2 regions of the Kribbella sp. NPDC005582 genome follow, and region 1 is predicted to be linked to the other one. Evidence: riboswitches for the same ligand, from Rfam matches in the RefSeq annotation. Region 1 holds a riboswitch; the other holds the start of a gene.
The links. A riboswitch is a leader RNA that binds a small molecule or an ion and turns the genes downstream of it on or off. The one in region 1 is predicted to bind cyclic di-AMP.
Positions count from the first base shown of each region.

Region 2: it holds a riboswitch for cyclic di-AMP, as region 1 does, so the genes downstream of both, ABZS29_RS38475 (hypothetical protein) here and ABZS29_RS28445 (NlpC/P60 family protein) in region 1, are expected to answer to the same signal.

Region 1 covers NZ_JBEXCU010000005.1:428,656-436,431, reverse strand. Annotated here, with positions in the region: gene ABZS29_RS28470 (TetR/AcrR family transcriptional regulator) at 1-138, shown strand, start outside; gene ABZS29_RS28465 (GNAT family N-acetyltransferase) at 143-736, shown strand; gene ABZS29_RS28460 (YegP family protein) at 788-973, shown strand; gene ABZS29_RS28455 (YciI family protein) at 1,025-1,387, opposite strand; gene ABZS29_RS28450 (pyridoxal-phosphate dependent enzyme) at 1,482-2,444, shown strand; cyclic di-AMP (ydaO/yuaA leader) riboswitch at 2,715-2,907, shown strand; gene ABZS29_RS28445 (NlpC/P60 family protein) at 2,907-3,740, shown strand; gene ABZS29_RS28440 (response regulator transcription factor) at 3,863-4,522, opposite strand; gene ABZS29_RS28435 (histidine kinase) at 4,519-5,715, opposite strand; gene ABZS29_RS28430 (ABC transporter ATP-binding protein) at 5,859-6,743, shown strand; gene ABZS29_RS28425 (ABC transporter permease) at 6,775-7,581, shown strand.
Region 2 covers NZ_JBEXCU010000012.1:9,835-17,610, reverse strand. Annotated here, with positions in the region: gene ABZS29_RS38500 (helix-turn-helix transcriptional regulator) at 456-1,646, opposite strand; gene ABZS29_RS38495 (hypothetical protein) at 1,704-1,967, opposite strand; gene ABZS29_RS38490 (hypothetical protein) at 2,492-2,881, opposite strand; gene ABZS29_RS38485 (hypothetical protein) at 2,911-4,077, opposite strand; gene ABZS29_RS38480 (hypothetical protein) at 4,253-4,417, opposite strand; gene ABZS29_RS38475 (hypothetical protein) at 4,650-5,435, opposite strand; cyclic di-AMP (ydaO/yuaA leader) riboswitch at 5,691-5,855, opposite strand; gene ABZS29_RS38470 (hypothetical protein) at 6,852-7,196, shown strand; gene ABZS29_RS38465 (hypothetical protein) at 7,196-7,471, shown strand; gene ABZS29_RS38460 (ATP-dependent DNA ligase) at 7,501-7,776, opposite strand, start outside.

The DNA.
Region 1 (7,776 bases):
GCGCTGTCGCCGCGCAAGTACCCCCTGGTCACCGCGGCGGCGGACACGCTGGTCTGTCACAACTCCAGCACGCGGTATTACGAGCTGGGGATCGAGTTGGTCGTCGCGGGGATCTGCGGCGTACAGAACAAGGGGTAGCGGTTTGGCTCTCAGCGTCCTGACCTATCTGGAGCAGCACAGCCCGGACGAGCTCCGGCCGGCGAAAGAACAGCCAGTAGAGATCAGAGCGGTCGAGGAGGTCTCTCCGGAGTTCGCCCGCTACCTCTACACCGCGGTGGGCGGCCACTGGCACTGGATCGGCAAACTCGGCTGGAACTGGGACCAGTGGGTGGAGTGGCTGAGCAGACCCGGTTTCGAGACCTACGTGCCCTGGGTCGGCGGAGTGCCCGCCGGGTACGTCGCCCTGCGCGGAGTGGGCAGTGAGGTCGAGATCGAGAACTTCGGTCTACTGCGAGGCTTCATCGGCCGTGGACTCGGCGGACACCTGTTGACGGTCGGACTGCGACAGGCGTGGACGCTGGACGAGCGCCACGCGGACGTCGCCCCGATCACTCGCGTCTGGGTGAACACGAACACGCTGGACGGCCCGGCCGCGCTGGAGAACTACAAGGCGCGCGGACTGACGCCGTACAAGACGGTGGAGGAAGAGCGGCCGGATGCCGACGGTACGCCGCCCGGTCCGTGGCCGGGCTGGGACGGACCGCCCGGCGTGGTGCGCGAGGTACCGGCGGGCTGACGGCGCTACGCTCGCCAACGGAGTGATACCAATCCAGGTGGAGGTATACCGATGGCGGCGAAGTTCGAGCTCTACAAGGACAAGTCCGGCGAGTTCCGGTTCCGGCTGAAGGCCGGCAACGGCGAGGTGATCGCGACCAGCAGCGAGAGCTACGAGACCAAGGCCGGCGCACTGAACGGCATCGAGTCGATCAAGAAGAACGCGGCCGGCGCGAACCTCGACGACCAGACCGACTGAATCGTCAAGAAAACAAGGGGGTTCCCGCACCGGGAACCCCCTTGGCAGTTTCTACAGACCGACCTCGTGGACGACCTCGCGGACCTCGACTCCGAGGCCCTCGATGCTCGCGTCCGGGATCATCGCGGCGAGCTCCTGGGCGCGCTCCAGCGAAGCGACGTCGATCAGGTAGTACCCGGCCAGGAACTCCTTGGCCTCCAGGAACGGCCCGTCCGTCACCGCCGGAACGCCGTCGCGCACCTTCACGACCGAGGTCTTGGCCGGCTCGGCCAGCGCGACCGTGCTGTGGAACTCGCCGGTCTCCTGGATCGTCGCCATGAACTTCTCGTGCCCGGAGAAAATGGCCTGCTGCTCGGCCTCGGTCAGCGCGGACAGGACGTCGGGGTTGATGTTCAGGACCACTAGGTACTTCACGGGAGTCTCCTTCGACTGCGGGCCCCGGAGGGGCCCTCTCGGTGATCAGTACGGAGCCGACCGCGCCACCTTGACATCGCGATAGCGTCACCTCATGACCGATCTGAGTCTCACAGACGTGCAGGCCGCCGCGGGCCGGATCGCGGGCGTTGCGCACCGTACGCCGGTGCTGACGTCGCGGACGCTGGACGAGCTGGTCGGGGCGCAGGTGTTCCTGAAGGCGGAGAACTTCCAGCGGATCGGTGCGTTCAAGTTCCGTGGCGCGTACAACGCGGTCAGCCGGCTCTCGGCCGACCAGCTCGCCCGGGGCGTCGTGGCATTCTCCTCTGGGAACCACGCCCAGGCAGTGGCGCTGGCCGCGCGACTCGCGGGCACCACCGCGACCATGCTGATGCCGGCCGACGCACCGCCGACCAAGGTCGCGGCAGCCCGCGGGTACGGCGCCGAGATCGTCAGCTACGACCGCTACACGCAGGACCGGGCCGCACTGGCGACGGAACTGGCTACGGACCGCGGGATGACGCTGATCCCGCCGTACGACCACTATGACGTGATGGCCGGGCAGGGGACGGTTGCACTGGAACTGATCGAAGAGGTCGGCCGGCTGGACGCACTGCTGGTCCCGGTCGGCGGTGGCGGACTGATGGCCGGCTGCGCGACCGCGGCCACCGCACTGTCGCCGGGGATCCGGATGATCGGCGTCGAACCGGCCGCGGGCGACGACCACGCCCGGTCCCTGGCGGCCGGCGAGCGGGTGACGATCGACGTACCGCGGACGATCGCCGACGGCCAGGCGATCTCGACGCCGGGTGAGCTGACGTTCGCGATCAACCAGCGGCTGGCGGAGGCCTTCGAACTGGTCAGCGACGACGAGATCCGGGCCGCGATGACGTTCGCGTTCGAGCGACTGAAGATCGTGCTCGAGCCCAGCGGCGCCAGCGCACTGGCCGCGCTGCTGGCCGGACGGATCCCGGAGCTGCCCGAGCGCGTCGGGGTGGTGCTGAGCGGCGGGAACGTCGGCTTGGAGCGCTTCCTGGAGCTGCTCGGAACTAGCTGAATCCGCAAGGAACTGAGGCGGACCTGAGTACGCACTGTGCCCGTTGTCACAGACAGCAACCATGAAGTGTGACCCAGCTCACATCGAAGCCCCCATTTGGCGTCTCCGGCACGCTCAGAAGCGCTCAGGACACCAGATGTTCACCCTGACTCCTTGATCCGTCAGAGAGCCTCTCAGGGCCTTTCGGGAGGGTCTCTGCCGATTTGAGGGTTTGCGTCGTGATCATTCTGTTATACAGTCGTCGGCGGTTCGGTAAACAACACGAACCGCACAGGTGTCACGCCGAGCTCTGCCAGGCACCTGCGCTCCCCTCGAACAACCAATGGCAGAGGTGGGGGACCCAGGAGATTGGGTCTCGACTGTGAGTGGTCGAGTCCCTGGGGTGAAGTCCGCGGGAGCGGACCGGGCAAGATTTCCCAGCCCGAACCCGACAGCTAACTCCGTAGGCGTCGGGAGACAACCATGCCCGTCACTGCCCGACGGACGCCGCTTTCGCGCGCCGTCAGCCATACCGAGTCCGCCGCCAACCGGACTCTCCCGAAGCACCGCAAGCCGACCCGCTCCGCAGCTCCGCGGGCCGCGGCCGCCGTACTGTCCGTGGGGCTCGCCGTCAGCGGTGGCGCCCTGGTGACCATCGCCGCCGCCCCGACCACCGCGTCGGCCAAGGCACTGACCGCGGCTCAGGTCCGCGGCCACCAGCCGATCAAGAGCCGCCCGCTGCTGCGCAAGGGTGACTCCGGCCCGACCGTGAAGTTCGTCCAGCGCGCACTGCGGCTGGGCCCGGACGGCTACTACGGCAACACCACCGTGGCCGCCCTGAAGAAGTTCCAGCTCTCCTGGGGCATCAAGGTCAGCGGCACCACCGACCACGCGACCTGGGGTCGCCTCACCTGGGCTGCCAAGCACAAGGTGCTCTACGGCAACAAGGGCGGCGTCAAGGCCGACATGTTCCGGGCCAAGGTGCTCAAGGAGGCCGCGAAGCTCAAGGGCAAGCCGTACCGCTACGGCGGCACGACGCCCCGTGGCTTCGACTGCTCCGGCTACACCGGCTACGTGTACAAGCAGGCCGGCAAGAAGATGCCGCGCACCTCGCGCCAGCAGTACGCCGCGACGAAGCACATCACCCGCAAGGCCGCGAAGCCGGGCGACCTGATCTTCTTCAAGAACGGCGGCGGCAGCGTGTACCACGTCGGCATCTACGCCGGCGGCAACCTGCTCTGGCACTCCTCGAAGCCGGGGACGCCGATCGCCAAGGGCAAGATCTGGACCAAGAGCGTGGCCTTCGGCCGCGTCTGACCTGACTGGCAGGTCCTCCCCCGTCGGCGTGCCCACCCCCCACGGGCACGCTGACCCTGAGACCGGCCGCGGGATCGTCGACCCCCACCCCTCCGACGATCCCCCGGCCGGTTTCTCTCTTTTCAGTCGTCGGTGAGCAGGCCCGCCTCGTACGCGATGATCGCGGCCTGGACCCGGTTGGTGGCGGCCAGCTTCACCAGCAGCCGGGAGACGTGCGCTTTCACGGTCGCTTCGCTCATGAACAGCTTCTTGCCGATATCGGCGTTCGGCAGTCCGCTGCCGAGCTCGACCAGCACCTCGCGCTCCCGCTCGGTGAGCTTGCTGACGCGTTCCTGCCCGACCCGGCGCCGATCGGCGCGTGAGTCCTTGGCGTAGTGGCCGATCAGCCGCCGCGTCACCGCCGGCGACAGCATCGCGTCTCCGGCCGCGACGACCTTGATTGCCTGCACCAGCTCTCGCGGCGGGGTGTCCTTCAGCAGGAACCCGCTCGCCCCGGCCTGCAGCGCCCGGAACACGTAGTCGTCCAGATCGAACGTCGTCAGTACGACGACCTTCGGCGGATCGGGCAACGCCTGTACGGCGCGGGTCGCGGCCAGCCCGTCCAGCCGCGGCATCCGGATGTCCATCAGTACGACGTCGGGCCGGTGCTTGGTGACCATCGCGGCGGCGTCCGCGCCGTCGTCCGCCTCGGCCACCACTTCGAGCTCACCGTCGGACTCCAGGATCATCCGCAGGCCGGCCCGGACCAGCGCCTCGTCGTCCACGATCAGCAGCCGTGTCATCGCTCCCCTTCATCTGCACCTACCGGTGCCACAGTCTCGCTCTCCCGACCGGTCGACCACGGGAGCCAACCCTCGACTCGCCAGCCACCGGAGGGCGTTGGACCGGTCGAGAGTCGGCCGCCGACCAGGACGACACGCTCGCGCAGCCCGACCAAGCCGGCTCCGGCGCCTGGTAGCAGCGAATCAGCCGCCACCGGCCGGACATTCGTCACCCGCACCGTCACGCCCTCTCCCCGACCGCCGGCCACCAGCACCTCCGTCGAGGCACCGCGCGCATGCTTGTGCACATTGGTCAACGACTCCTGAACGATCCGGTAGACCGTCCGCCCGATCGACTGCGGTACGTCGGCCGCCAGCGTGATCTCGCTGGTCACGGCCACCCCGGCGGCGCGCGAATCGGCGACCAGCCGCTCCAGGTCGACCGCCTGGGGCACCGGCGCCAGGTCGGCTCCGTCGACGCTGGTGTCGGAGCGCAGGACGCCAAGGACTTCGCGCAGATCCTCCATCGCCTGCCGAGCCGTCTCCCGGATCAGCCGGGCCGAGCCCTCGACCTTCTCCGGGCCGACTGCCGGGTTCACCTCGAGCCCGCCCGCGTGCAACGCGATCAGCGAGACCTTGTGCGCGAGGACGTCGTGCATCTCCTGGGCGATCCGGGCCCGCTCTCCGAGCCGGGCCTGTTCGGCCCGCAGTTCGCGCTCGGCCTCGGCCCGCTCGGCCCGGTCCTGCCACGAGGCGACGAGATCGCGGCGGGCGCCCACGAACGCTCCGATCGCGACCCACGTCCCGATCAGGAACGGTCCGGTGAACACCGACACCCAGAACGCTTCGCCGGTGAGCCCGCTGTTCGCGACCAGAGCGACGTACCCGAGGAAGGTCAGGATCGCCAGGATCAGGTCGCGGCGCCGGATCGCGAGTGTCAGCAAGGCGAGGCCGAGCGGCACGAAGATGCCGCCGACCAGCATCGCAACGATCCCGATCAACGTGACCGTGACCGGGAAGCGGCGGCGCCAGAGCAGCGCTACGGACGAGACGATGCCGGCGGTGAGGACGGCCCAGCCCTTGAGGTGCCAGCCCGAGTCGCCGGTGCTCGCCTGCGCGACGACAGTCAGCAGGCCGAAGAACACGTACAGGAAGTCGCGGATGCGCGGGGCATGCGTGCGCCACCAGGCGTACCACCGGCGCAGACGTCGCATTCACCCAGCGTAGTGGCGGGGTCTGCCGCGCACCCTCCCCCATGAGGTTAGGTTCGGGCGGCCTGATCGCAGACTTTCGTAGGGGGTGGTCGCAGCCGGTAGCCCGATGTGCCGGAGGGGGTCCCGGCGGTTGACTCATTGTCATGATCACCGTCGAGAACCTGACCAAGCGCTACGGCAGCACCACGGCTGTCCAGGATGTGTCCTTCACCGTCCAGCCCGGGAGCATCACCGGCTTCCTCGGCCCGAACGGCGCCGGCAAGTCCACCACGCTGCGGATGCTGACCGGGCTCACCCCGCCGTCGTCCGGTACGGCGACCATCACCGGCAAGCGGTACGTCGAGCTGCCGAACCCGGGTCGGGTCGTCGGGGTCATGCTGGACGCCGCCGCGCAGCACGCCGGCCGCACCGGCCGCGAGACGCTGGCGCTGAACGCGAGCCTGCTCGGGGTCCCGAAGGGCCGCGCGGACGAGATGCTCGAGGCCGTCGGCCTTGCGCACGCCGCGAAGCGCCGCGTCGGTCAGTACTCACTCGGCATGCGGCAGCGGCTCGGGATCGCGAACGCACTGCTCGGGGATCCCGAAGTACTGATTCTCGACGAGCCGGCCAACGGCATGGACCCCGAGGGCATCCGCTGGATGCGCGGACTGCTCCAGGACTTCGCCGCCCGCGGCGGCACCGTGATCCTGTCCAGCCACCTGCTCGGTGAGGTCCAGGCGACCGTCGACCGGCTGGTGGTCATCGGCGGCGGCCGGATCGTCGCCAACGGTTCGCTCGACGAACTGCTCGCCGGGAGCGGCACGCTGGTCCGCGGCCTGGACCCGGTCGGCCTGAACCAGGCGCTGACCGCGGCCGGCCTCAGCCTCGAGCCGCTGCACGACGGTGCCCTGCGGGTCGACGCCACCGCCGAGCAGGTCGGGCGCGCCGCCGCGGCCGCCGGCCAGGTCCTGCTCGAACTCCGCCAGAGCGACGGCGCCGGTCTGGAAGAGCTGTTCTTCCAGCTCACCGCCACGCCCGCGGCCGCCTGATCACCCCGACCTTTTCCTGGAGACGAACACCATGACCACTCTGACCGAAGCCGCGCCGGCCACCCCGGCCAAGCACAAGGCCGCAGCCGGTACGGCGCTGCCGCCCGCGCGCGGCCAGTCGTTCCTGAAGCTCGTCACGATCGAGCTCCGCAAGTCCGTGAACACCCGCAGCGGACGGGTCCTGATCGCCGCGATCCTGCTGATCGCGCTGGCCGCGATGACGTGGCAGATCACCCACCTGCCGAAGGGAACGGTCGGCTTCGACGGGTTCCTCGGCGCCGGATCGACCGGCGCGATGCTGATCCTCCCGGTCATTGGCGTGATGGCGATGACGTCGGAGTGGACTCAGCGGACCGCGCTGACCACCTTCACGCTGTCGCCGCGCCGGGTGCGGGTCCAGCTCGCGAAGTTCGTCTCGGCGGTCGTGCTGAGCGCCGTCGTGATGACCGGGGTCGTCGTACTGGCTCTCGGCGGTACGGCGCTCACCGGCGCGATCACCGATCACGCCACGACGTACGCCGGCTTCGGCAGCCAGCTCAGCGGCGCCTACCTGACGATGGCCCTGAACGTGGTGATGGGCGCCGCCTTCGGCGCGGTGATCGCCCAGACCGCGGTCGCGATCCTGGTCTACTTCATCGCCCCGACCGCCTGGTCGCTGGCCGGCCCGGCGCTGTTCAAGGACAACGCGAACTGGCTGGACGTCTTCGCCGCCTTCGGCCGGATCGCGGAGCGCGATCTGAACGGGATGCTGCCCGAGACGCTGACCGCGATCGGCGTTTGGGTGGTCCTGCCGACCATCGTCGGACTGTGGCTTAGCTCACGCCGCGAGGTCAAGTAACACCCACCGGACGCGGCGGGGTGGGGCGGTCTGAGGGGGCCGGCCCACCCTGCCGGCACGGTGATCGGACCTCTCCGGCGTCCGCCCAGGGGGCCGGTGCGTGTGTCGATCCCCAGCTCCGGGTATCCTTGAACCACGATTACTGACGACTGATCCGTGGGCGCCACGCAGCGTACCCGGTTGACTTGTGCGAGG
Region 2 (7,776 bases), on a different contig from region 1:
AGGGCCAGAGTCCGAAGACTCTGGCCGCTTGCACTTGGCCTAGACGCAGTAGTCAGCTGCATCAGCCTGGGCCCCCACAGCACGAAGGCATGCGTGACCCGTATCCCTTTTCGTCAAGCAACCGCAATAGCGGCGCTCCTGTCCGCGGAGATCGTAGCGATCAGAGCGAACACTCGCTATTACCCCACATCGGTGGCGTTGGCGCAAGCGTTACAGGAAACCGCTCACCATCTGATTTTGAATCCAGATGGCAATACGAAGAGTAACATTTACACGGGAGAAGGTTCAACCCATGGTAACCCTGAGTAGTTTTCGGTATACAGAAAGGATACTCAGGGCACGACTTCCGTACTCAACATGTTGCATTGGGCAACATTGACGCCTCCGTAGCGCCCCGTCGGCGCACCCTTTCGTACCTACCGGTAGGCGAACGATCACGGACGTTTCCGAAAGCATCAGCCGCCCCCGGGGAAGAGCTTCCGCAGGATGTTCCTGCGGGGGCGCCGGTGCTTGGCACGCTTCTCGCCGGTCGGCGGCGGGGGCTGGGCCTCGAACCGTCGTACGACGGTCACGCCAGGGTAGGTGGACTTCGGGAGCGCCTTGTCATCTCGGTGAAGGTCGGGAGGTATCGATCGACGCAGGACAGCGGCCTGCTGTTCCGCGCGCGCCGTGAACCGCGGTCCGAGCGGCAGTTGGACACGCAGCCGTTCGTACCAGGGCCGCTCGCCCTCCGACGTCGTCATCATGATGTCCAGGGCCATGTTGACGCCCGCCGCCGCGTTGAGGTCGTCGATCCAGATGCCGATCGAGAAGGTCGAGCGCCGGCGAAGTGACGGGATCGCCGCTACGTCCTTTGCGCCCATGCCGTGGAACGGGCTGACGCTGATTCCCAGCACCCCCGCGGGCCGGCGTCGGGCCTGGACCATTCCGGACACCAGGTTGCGGTCGTACAGCCCGACCGTCAGCAGGAAACAGTGCTTGCCGTACTTCTCGCTCAGCTCCTGGGAGTAGACCAGCCCGGCCGGCGCCGGCATCAGCACGGGCTTGCTGCGAGACCACACCCGCTCCATGCACTGGGCGAAGTTCCGCTGCTCGGATGCGGTTGCCCCTAGCCCAATGATCAGGTCGTCGAGCCGGGTCGGCCGACTTTTTCCGGTCAGCCAGTCCTGGATCGTCGACTTCTTGACCGAGCTGACCTCAGCCATCTTCCGCAGCGATGTCCGGTTGGCCCGCTGCCCCAAGGCGCGGACGGCCTGGACCAGGTCCTCGGGTGTCTCGGCTTGCTGCAGGAGCATGCTGATCGTCGGCGCGTAGACCTGGATCTCTTGCTGGTCGCCCTGACCCGAGCCGGTCCGAGACGGCCGCACGTCTGCGGCAGCGTTCGGGGCATCCGTGGGTTCGCCGGGTCTGTCGAGGGACTTGCGGTACCGCTTGTCGGCCTGCTTGGCCTCGTGCCAGATGACCTCCCACATCTCCAGGTTGGGTGCGCCGCACGCCTTCACGAACTCCAGCATCAGGCGCTTCGACGGGAGTGTCTTGCCTCTGGTCGCGCGCGACAACGCGCTCGGCGAGTAGTGCGTCATCTCGGCGAGCTGCTCGAGGCTGAGATCCGCGGACTCGCGGACTGCCCGCATCGCCTCCGCCACTTGACGGAGGTGAAGCGGACAGTCGTCGAGCGAGATCTCGGGACGGCCCACCGGCCTTTACCGGATGGTGCGGAGCCGGACCGGCACCAAGCCGGCCGTCATCTGCGCGCCGGCCACCGCACCGGCGAAGGCGATCGCCGTGGCGTAGCCGACGGCGGTCTCCAGCGGCAGGCCGTGCAGGAGCAGTACGAGAGCACCGGCGAGTGCGCCCAGGTAGCCGGCGCAGCGCAGCCAGACCACCAGGATCAGCAGCCGCGGCGGGAGCTTGCGCCAGTCGTCACGCGGGTCGGGTAAGGCCGGGGGGAGGGAGGTGCGAGACATCCGCGTAGTCCGTTCTGTGAGGTGTGCTCGGCCCCGGGACGGCGGGACGCGTATGCCTGGGTTTCGGGCGAAAAAGTGCTTCAGTGCGGCACCCCGTGGTTCCTGCCACGGGCTGTCTGGAGCAGCTCTCAATCTAGTGAAGGCGACAGCTTCCCGACCACTATTTGGGGGAGATTTGTAGTTGCCGAACCACCACATGTAGTTGTCCGCATCTCTCGGACCGGAGTCCGAACAAGGCCGTCCGATCGGATTCAAAAACGACAACTACGCACCAGGTTGTTGCAAGAACTCCGGTGTTCAGGGCTCTGACCTGCGGAAATACAACCCGGACACTTTCCGGCTGTCCGGACCTGTCCACCTATACGTACAGGTCACCGAGCGCGATCCAAGATCTACACACGCCCGCTGTCGGGTCCTACCTGTCAGCCAGCGAATCCACGAGTTGTGCTCTGCCTGGGTGCACTCGGGACACACCCGGGCCTCCTGTTCCTGCAGGGGGCCCGGTCGCATGTCTGCACAGCAGATCAGCTGTCGAAGTAGGTCTGCTCCTTGGCGGTCGCCATGAAGGGGTTGTCCCAGTGGCTGCGTGCGCCCAGGCCTTTGTTGGTCACGACGAGATGCGGTGTGCCGGCGAAGATGGCCAGGACCATCGCGGCGTCGGAGTCGCGCTCGATGACTTCGCGCTTCTGCTTGTTGCGGATGCGCATGACGCGGCGCTGGCCAATCAGTGTCCGGCCGACTTCGGCGGTGTAGGTGTAGCCGTCGTGGTCGTACACGATGCGGGCGATGCGCTGCCCGGCCGGCGCCGGGCTCACGCGGGCGAAGCGGGCCAGTTCGGCGTACCGCTCCTCGTCGGACGATTGCTCCCAGCCGGGAATCGGAGGGACGAAGAAGTTGGTCAACAGGGTCTCCAAGGTCTTGGCGTGGGGGTTGTGGGCCGGGTCTATAGGGAGTCGATGTCGTCCTGCGACCAGCCCTCGTCGTCGAGCTCGTCTTGCCACTCCTCCTGGTCGGGGAGTGACCAGCCGAGCAGGGGCTCCTTGAAGCCGGCCTTCGGCATGACGAACTCGAGCTCCTGGCGAAGCTCGCGGACCAGGTTGAGCCGATCGGCCGGCGGGATGTTCTCGGTGCGGAGCCTGGTCGCGAACGGCTCGACGGTGGCCGCGGCGGCTGCCCACCGCGGGGCCGCCCGCGCCGCCTGCTTGATGATCGTCTCCTGGAAGAACTTTTGGATGCTGGGCAGCGATTCCTCCGTGACCAGCGTCAGGTCCGACAAGGCGAGTTCGGTCCGCAGCTCCTCGAACAGCTTTGGGGTCATTTTGTGCGGGAGCGTGGCGAACTGCCGGCGGTTGGTGGTCACGAGGAAGCCGAGGTCTTTGGCCATCCAGGCGAGCCAGGGGTGCGCGGTCCGGCAGACGAAGATCGGGACCATCGGCTGGGTCGGGTGCTTCATCTGGAGTACGGCGGCCTTGCCCAGTAGCTGGTACACCTCTTTGTGGATCGGGTAGAACCACTGGCGGCGGTTCTTCATCTCGATCGGAAGCGCGAAGGGACGCCGGGGCAGACCTTCGTCGTCGATCGAGTGGAGCCAGGCACCAGAGTCCAGCGCGCCGTACAGCTTGACCCCCATGGTGGTGCGGACCTCACCGAAGCCCTTCTCCATGGGGATCACGTGCGGGCCGGCGATCGACAGTGAGTGCCGCAGTACCCGTTCGCCGGCCTCACCGGTCGTGGTCGACAGGTTGAAGAACCGGGCGTACAGCATGCCCTTGCGCGAGATCGCCTTGTTGATCTCGGTACGGCGGAGCCTGCGGTCGGCCGGGACCAGCAGTTTCACCGCCCGGCTGCCTCTGGTGGTGTGGGTGACCTCGTCGAGGGCGTGCAAGTTCCGTAGACCTTGAACGGCCTCGGTGATGATGTGGGAGTGCAGCCGATCCTTCTGGCCGTCGTACACCACCCCGTGCTCGCACAAGCGCGCTTCGAGTTCGGCGTGGGCGACCGCCAGCTGGTCGTCGACCAGGTCCAGGACGGCTTGCCGGGCGAGCTGGAGCCACTCGTTCTTGCTCCGGGCCTGCCCGGCGCCGTGGCCGGAGACGTCGCGGGGGGTCATTTTTTCGGTTTGCTCCCCCCGCGTAGGCCGTATGTAGAGGTTTCTTTGGGCGGGTAGTCGAGCAGGGATGGACCCGCGTCGTCTACACCCGGGCGGGGTGTGCAGACTGGCGCTGGGCCCCGAGGACGGTTTCGGCGTCCTCGGGGCCCAGCTGGGCTACGTCAGTGGAGAGCGGTCAGTCCTCCCGGCGGACACCCTTGAACGGCTTGCCGTCGGCCTTGCCGTCCATGAACCGCCCGGTGCTGGTGTCGCGCTTGACCCACCCGCCGCTCGGGGTGCGGGTCTGCGACCGTCCGGTGACGGCGCCCTGGCGGTGGTTGTTTCCGGTGTTCTTGGCCATGGTTGTGGCCCTTCCTGATGCTGTCCGGATTCCCGTTGAATCCGGCTCGAACACCCTTGGTCTATATGCAGAAACCGCGATTACCCCCCATCCCGGTTCGAACTTTTTTGGCGGATCTGCGCGGCCCGGGCGACTACCGCCGCGGCCCGCGTAGTCGACACGGTCTCCCGGGCAGCTCGTGCTGCCGGAGTACCGAACGACGACCTCTCGACCTTCTTGCTGAACGAATCGCTCATGCTCCCCTTTCCCTCCGCAGCCGATCGCGGTGGTTCGCTACCACCCGCTCGACCGTTTTCGGTGTGACCCCGAGTCGTTCGGCGATCTTCACGTGGGTGATGCCCATGCTGATCATGGTGAAGATCTGTCGATCCCGCGGCTTCATGCCCTTCAGGAGCGCTCCGGTGTACTGCTGCTGGACCACGAGTTCTTCCGGGCCGGGGTCGTGCCGTTGAAGAAACTCCCGAGGCTCCTCCACCGGTAACGCTTCGATCCGGTCGGCGTCGTGGCGACGCCAGGACTGGTACACGTTGGCGAACTGGATCAGGCACTGCCCGATGAAGTACGTCCGCAGGGACGCACCCCGGCGGTAGTCCCAGCGGCCAGGTACCAGAACGTAGTCGCGGAACGTGACCAGCGCCCGGCCGACCGTCTCCATGACCAGGTCCTCGACGAGGCCGGCGTCGTCGAACGCGTTGGCCGGCGCTGCCGGCAGACCGCCGTGGCCACGCTGCCGGCAGTAGTGAAAGATCGTCCGCTTCCGGATCCACGACGTCAGCACCGCGACGGCGTACTTCACCATCTCGCTCTGGAAGTAGTCGTAGTCCGGGCCTTCGAAGTTCCGCCAGCCGAGCTCGAGGACCAACGCGTAGTCGGCCTGCAGCCGATCGACGTGGTCGGCGTTCCTGAACGCTGATGCCGCCTTGGCCCATTGAGGGACGAGACCGGCACCTACCTCCGGTTGTAACGGTGCGACGGCCACTGGCTGCTTCGCCAGCGCATCCGCCTCACCGGATTCCATGACCTGCCTCTTTCGTCGGGAGAGACCACGACTCCGTCGGGGTCACCCCCTCGTATATGCACTTGTCCCGATTACCCCCCAACTGCCGGGCAACTTTTTTTCTGGGCCCTTCGGCGACCGGCGGCGGGCACGGCGTACCGGTGGGCGTGGGCGTGCTGAGACACGGTGGACGTGGCACCGGCCAGGTCGGAGCGGCGTTGGCCGCGGGCATGGTTTCGGGTACGCCGAAGCGCCCCATGAGCCCGTTCTTGGGCATGGCGGATCCTCAAACGCCTACGGAGTTAGCTGTCGGGTTCGGGCTGGGAAATCTCGCCCGGTCCACTCCCGCGGACTTCACCCCAGGGACCCGACCACTCACAGTCGGACCCCAACCTCCTGGGTCCCCCATCGCTGCCATGTGTGTTTCGAGGGGAGCAGTCGGACCCGGCAGCGCTCGGCGTAGCCCGCATGCGGCCCGTCCTAATCGGCGGGCCACCCATCAGGGTAGATGCCATGCCGGACACGTCAGAAACCCTTTATCTCCGGGGCGTGTCGCAGCGAGTGATTGCTCAAAACCCTGCAGAAACAGGCGTTTTCGAACGTCGAGAGAGCCGTCGGGTTCCAAACTTAAAGAACGGTCCAACCGGATTACGGTCAGGGCCGATCAGCTCGGCCGGAGTCGGACCTCAGCTGACGCGGCGGCCGACCTGCAGCTGCGCCGTGAGCTGACCGCCGTCCGAGCGCCGTACGACGGCCATGTACAGGTCGCCGCCGATCGAGGTGGGCTGGCCGGTCACCTCGTACCGCTCGCCGTCGACGGCGCTGGGCGCCGGCCTTGTTCGGTACGGCGTCCTCGCTCACCCGGTCCCCCGTCGTCCCCAGCCCAGCGCAGCACCCACCCGTCACACGGTGTCAGCGCCCACCGGCGCCCGCCAAAAGGCGCAAGTTAGCCCGGCTAGACGTATAGCTTGCTCGGTCTCGGACCGGCGAAGAGCTGCTTGTTGTACCAGAGCGCGCAGGTACTGATGCCGCCGGAATCGGGCTGTGGATAACCCGGCCGGCGGGTCCTGGCTGGTGCATCTTGTAGGTAGAGGGCTCGGTGGCGAGGCCACGTCGACGTACCCGTCAGGTGCCGCTGCAGACGGCTACGGGGACCACGTCGACCGCAGGCCACCCCCGGCCCTCCCCACTCACCGGTGTGACGGCAGCGGTGTCTCGTGGGCGGTCGTACGGCGTACTTCCGTACGGCCGGCGTCTCGTCGACTAGCTGCGGTGAGGCCCGGCGGATCCGGGCATGGCAAAGGCCCGCCAGGTCACGAGGCGCCGGCCGTTACGCGGTGCCGTCTGCGGACAGCGTCAAGAAGTCGTGCGCGGGACGGGATCGAATTGATCACCCCACATGGGAACATGTGTTCGATTCTGTGGCAGCATGGAGGCATGGTCGGAAGGTTCAACGTGCGCGGCGGCCCCGGTGAGACGTCTTGGGAGGTCTGGGACAACTCCGTGAACGGGCAGCGCGGATCTGGGCTCACCGAAGCGGCGGCGTACGAGCTCGCCGCGGACCTCGAGTTGCAGTACGACGCCTACGGGCAGCGCTCCCCCGCGCACGTCCGGAAGATGGATTCGCCCGTGCCAGTCGAGGTGCAGACCTGGACGGGAGCCGGGTCGCTCGAGGCGTGGCTGTATGACCCGAAGGCCGGCCAGTGGTTCGGCCGGGTCCGCAACGGCGTCCGGATCGAGTGGATCCCCGCGTCCGAGCTGCGTCAGGCGGGCCGGGTCTGATGGCCGCCGGGAACCGTGGCCCGGTCATCCGGCTGCAGGGCGGGGTGCAGGACCGGTGGGAGTACTACGAGCAGGACTTCCTCGACTGCATCCTCGCCGCCCAGCGGATGGGCCGTACGACGACGGACGGTCCCGGCTGGCCGCTGGGCTACGAGCGGCCGATCAGCGGCCTGATCTGGACCTGGGCCGGCGGCCGCAACTGCCACCCGATCGCCGACGTCGACCCCGAACTGCTCGAGCCGTACGGCGACGCGGTCCTGGCTAACGCCAGCTAGATCCCCGGCGGAATCACTCTGCGGGCCGGTCAGTCGGTCGGAAGGACCGGGAGGTCGGCGGGGGTGAGGTCGGCCCGGATCCGGACGAACCGCATCGCATGCCTGATCTGGCCGGCCTGGGTGGCGGCGTCGGCCGACACCTCAGCGACCACGACCGGGTCGACTTTGGTCAGGGGTTTCTTGGAGTCGCGGCCTCCCCAGCGCTGCGATGAGATCTCGTCCGGCCACGGGTGGCCTTGCTTGGCCGGCGACAAGACCGCCGCGAGCTCGCGCGACTGCGCCGGGCTCAATGGCACGGTGCGGCC